Regions from separate parts of the Cupriavidus necator N-1 genome, predicted to be linked through region 2. Evidence: predicted binding sites of a transcription regulator. Region 2 holds the regulator's gene; the other holds the start of a gene.
The links. Region 2 encodes NrdR, which represses ribonucleotide reductase genes. Its sites were predicted from a motif close to CACNANATNTNGTG; they were not measured.

Region 1: CNE_RS15470 (ribonucleoside-diphosphate reductase subunit alpha) is a predicted target of NrdR. The motif match lies at 954-967, and genes of this name have one in related genera.

Annotation. Positions count from the first base shown of each region.
Region 1 covers NC_015726.1:3,302,532-3,304,925, reverse strand. Annotated here, with positions in the region: gene CNE_RS15480 (sigma-54-dependent transcriptional regulator) at 1-83, shown strand, start outside; gene ampD (1,6-anhydro-N-acetylmuramyl-L-alanine amidase AmpD) at 80-697, shown strand; gene CNE_RS15470 (ribonucleoside-diphosphate reductase subunit alpha) at 1,191-2,394, shown strand, end outside.
Region 2 covers NC_015726.1:2,838,732-2,841,125, forward strand. Annotated here, with positions in the region: gene glyA (serine hydroxymethyltransferase) at 1-986, shown strand, start outside; gene nrdR (transcriptional regulator NrdR) at 1,142-1,609, shown strand; gene pilV (type IV pilus modification protein PilV) at 1,741-2,370, shown strand; gene CNE_RS13345 (PilW family protein) at 2,372-2,394, shown strand, end outside.

The DNA.
Region 1 (2,394 bases), 460 kb from region 2:
GCTACCGCATCCAGCAACTGGGCATCCGCGAAGCCATGGACGCCGCCGACCGCAGCGCCGTGGAAGGCGAGGGCACGCCATGAGCAAGCCTGAGCACCGCTACCTGCCCGATGCCGACGGCTGGGTCCCCGCCGCGCGCCGCGTGCCGTCGCCCAATTTCGATGAGCGCCCGGCCGGCATGCCGGTGGACCTGGTGGTGCTGCACAACATCAGCCTGCCGCCCGGCCAGTTCGGCAGCGGCGACATCGAGGCCTTCTTCCAGAACCGGCTCGATCCCAATAAACACCCGTTCTTTGCCACCATCCACCAGGTGCAGGTGTCCGCGCACTTCCTGGTCACCCGCGAGGGTGAACTGGTGCAGTTCGTCCCGTGCACGCAGCGGGCCTGGCACGCCGGGCAGTCAGACTTCTTCGGCCGCGCCCGCTGCAACGATTTTTCCATCGGCATCGAGATCGAGGGCTGCGACGACCTGCCGTTCACCCTGGCCCAGTACGACACCGTGGCCGCGCTGGTGCCCGCGCTGCTGGTCGCCTACCCGGTGCGCGCGATTGCCGGCCACAGCGACATCGCCCCGGGGCGCAAGACCGATCCCGGCCCGCATTTCGACTGGGCGCGCTTCGCCAGGCAGGCGGGCGTGGCGCCGGGCATGTTGCCCTACCAGTGCCCTGGCGCGGCTGGCCAGGTGACGAATTCTTAACGTCATTCCCCATCCCCGTACGCCCCGTTCCGGCGCACATGCCCTACCTCGGGGTGGGGCTATCGCAACCTCGCAACAATCAAAAAAATTTTTGTGAAATGTGCAGTTGCGAACGGTCTGGCGAAAACCCTTGCGAGTATTAGGCTTGCGGGCATGTGGCGCTGCCGCATCGGCGCAACCGCCTCCGAAATAGCGCTTGTCAAGACTGGTCATTCGGATTCGTTTCACTATACTTAGCCCAGTTTCACGCGTCACACACTATATCTAGTAGTCAAACCGGGGAGCCGGCCCAAGGGCGAGTCAGGGATCACGAAGTTCGTGCATCGTCTCGAAACCGCCCGCTAAGGCCAGCGAATCACAAGAGTCCCTGGCGAAATGTTCACGTAAAGGCAGTCTGTCCGCCCTGACTTCACGCCGGGAGGGACGTTCTTTTCGCCGCATTTCGCCAGGGACTCTTTTGTCTCTTATTTCCAGGGTAAAAACAGGAGTTCTCATGCAAACGGCCCAGAACGAAATCACCACGGGTGGCGCCGCCGCCGGTATTGCACCGACCGCGCAGCAGACCCCCGCCAACGCCGCCAATACGAACTACCCGGATCACAAGATCATTCGACGCAACGGCGCCGTGGTGGCTTTCGAGCCGTCCAAGATCGCCGTTGCCATGACCAAGGCCTTCCTCGCCGTGAACGGCGGGCAGGGCGCTGCGTCCGCGCGTGTGCGCGAGATCGTCGAGCAACTGACTGACAACGTCGTGCGCGCACTGGTGCGCAGCCGCCCCAACGGCGGCGCCATCCATATCGAAGACGTGCAGGACCACGTGGAACTGGCGCTGATGCGCTCGGGCGAGCATGAAGTGGCCCGCGCCTATGTGCTGTACCGCGAGAAGCGCAAGGACGAGCGCGCCCAGGCCAACGCCCAGGCCGTGGCCCGCGTGCAGGAAGGCGGCATCTCGGTCAACGTGACCGATGGCGGCGTCACGCACGTGCTGGACATCGCCGCGCTGCACGCCCTGATCGACAATGCCTGCAGCGGCCTTGGCAATGCAGTGAGCGCCGAGCCGATCCTGAAGGAAACCCTGAAGAACCTGTACGACGGCGTACCGATGACGCAGGTGTACGACTCCGCCATCCTGGCCGCGCGTACCCTGATCGAAAAGGACCCGGACTACAGCCAGGTCACCGCCCGTATCCTGCTGCACACCATCCGCAAGGAAATCCTGGGCACCGAAGTGACCCAGGCCGAGATGTCCAGCCGCTACGCCGAGTACTTCCCCAAGTTCATCGCCCGCGGCATTCAAGCCGAACTGCTGGACGAGCAACTGGCCACCTACGACCTGGCCCGCCTGGGCGCGGCGCTGGACGCCGGCCGCGACTTCCAGTTCAACTACCTGGGCCTGCAGACCCTGTACGACCGCTACTTCCTGCATATCGATGAAACCCGCATCGAAATGCCGCAAGCCTTCTTCATGCGCGTGGCCATGGGCCTGGCGCTGAACGAGAAGGACCGTGAAGCGCGCGCCATCGAGTTCTACCAGCTGCTGTCGTCGTTCGACTTCATGTCGTCCACGCCGACCCTGTTCAACTCCGGCACCCGCCGCTCGCAGCTGTCGTCGTGCTACCTGACCACCGTCTCGGACGACCTGGAAGGCATCTATGAAGCGCTGAAGGAAAACGCGCTGCTGTCCAAGTTCGCCGGCG
Region 2 (2,394 bases):
GCGCCGAAGCCGCCAACGTGCAGCCCAACTCGGGCTCGCAGGCCAACCAGGGTGTGTACTTCGCCGTGCTCAAGCCGGGCGACACCATCATGGGCATGAGCCTGGCCGAAGGCGGCCACCTGACCCACGGCATGGCCCTGAACATGAGCGGCAAGTGGTTCAACGTGGTCAGCTACGGCCTGAACGCCCAGGAAGACATCGATTACGATGCGCTGGAAAAGCTGGCGCAAGAGAAGAAGCCCAAGCTGATCATCGCCGGCGCCTCGGCCTTCGCGCTGCGCATCGACTTCGAGCGCATCAGCAAGGTGGCCAAGTCGATCGGCGCCTACTTCATGGTCGACATGGCCCACTACGCCGGCCTGATCGCCGCGGGCGTCTACCCGAACCCGGTGCCGCACGCCGACTTCGTCACCACCACCACGCACAAGAGCCTGCGCGGCCCGCGCGGCGGCGTGATCCTGATGAAGGCCGAGCACGAGAAGGCCATCAACTCGGCGATCTTCCCCGGCATCCAGGGCGGCCCGCTGATGCACGTGATCGCCGGCAAGGCGGTCGCGTTCAAGGAAGCGCTGACGCCTGAGTTCAAGGCCTACCAGCAGCAAGTGGTGAAGAACGCCGCCGTGCTGGCCGAGACCCTGATCGCGCGCGGCCTGCGCATTGTCTCGGGCCGTACCGAAAGCCACGTGATGCTGGTCGACCTGCGCGCCAAGAACATCACCGGCAAGGAAGCCGAGCGCATCCTGGGCGAGGCGCATATCACCGTCAACAAGAACGCCATCCCCAACGATCCGGAAAAGCCGTTCGTGACCTCGGGCATCCGCCTGGGCTCGCCGGCCATGACCACGCGCGGCTTCAAGGAAGAAGAAGCCCGCATCGTCGGCAACCTGATCGCCGATGTGCTGGACAACCCGCACGACGCCGCCAACATCGCCAGCGTGCGCGAGCAGGCGGCAGCCCTGACCAAGCGTTTCCCGGTCTACGGCTGATGCATCGAGGCCGCCCATGCGGGTTCGCATGAGCGGCCGGCAGCTCCGCAAGCCGGCGCCCCGGGGCACCGGCTTGCGGGCCTCGCCAACCCGCCCCGCCACCGCAGAACGACAACACGGACAAGGCGACGGGGTTCAACTGAAGGTGGTCCGGCATGAAATGCCCCTTTTGCGGTCATTCCAATACCCAGGTACTCGACACGCGCATGTCGGAAGACGGCGATGCCGTGCGCCGGCGCCGCCGCTGCGAAGCCTGCGACCGCCGCTTCACCACCTATGAGCGGATCGAGCTGTTCTTCCCCGCCATCGTCAAGAAAAACGGCTCGCGCGTCGACTACACCCGCGCCAAGCTGAAGGATTCCATGCGCCTGGCGCTGCGCAAGCGCCCGGTCTCGGCCGAAGCCATCGACGAAGCCATCACCCGTATCGAAGAAAAACTGCTGGCCCTGGGCGAAAAGGAAATCCCCAGCAGCCAGGTCGGCGAGCTGGTGATGCGCGAATTGCGCAAGCTCGACAAGATTGCGTATATCCGCTTTGCTTCGGTGTACCGGAGCTTTGAGGACGTGTCGGAATTCCGCGACGTGCTGGATGAATTTGCGGCGTCCACCCCCCGGAAGGGGTAGTAAAAGTAACAAAATCGTTGTTTAATCCCCGTTGCATTTCCGCAAGGCCCGCTGTCGCATATTAAAAGGGCCCGGATTGCAGACCAAAAAAAGAAGTTAACGAAGTCGGACGTCTTTTGACGGGGGTCAGAATGGGTCAACGCTGCCGCGGGGCAGCCGGCTTTGCCATGCTCGAAGCATTGGTGGCAATTGTCGTTCTGGCGGTTGGCGTGCTCGGCGTCGCCAGCCTGCTGCTGAATTCATCCCGCTTCACGCAACAAGCTTCCTACGACACCACTGCCATGCAGCTGGCCACCGAGATGGCCGAGCGCATGCGTGCCAATCCTGCCGTCTCGCAAACCGGCGCGGCGGCGGAAGCCATCACCCCGAACCGCTACTTCATCGACACCGCCACCGGGCAGCCACCCGCGCTCACGGCAGCAAACAGCCCGTACGCGATCGCCTGCTCGGGCACGGCGGCCGGGTGCGCGCAGCAACTGGCGGATTTCGATGTCGCCGAGTTCTGGGAGCGTGTCAGCACAGGCCTGCCTGGCGGACGCGCCGTGATTTGCCGGGACATGGTTGCGTACGACCAGACCACCGGCTTCTCATGGGGATGCACGCCATCGGCCACTGGCCGCCCGGACGACGCACCGATTGTCATCAAGATCGGATGGATCTCGCGGCTTGCCGCCAAAACCGTCGCGGCACGGGTCGACATGTCCGACATGGGCACGCGCCCCCAGGTGGTCATCGTGGCCACGCAGGGTACGGTGAACTGACATGCGGAACGCCAGGACGTATCT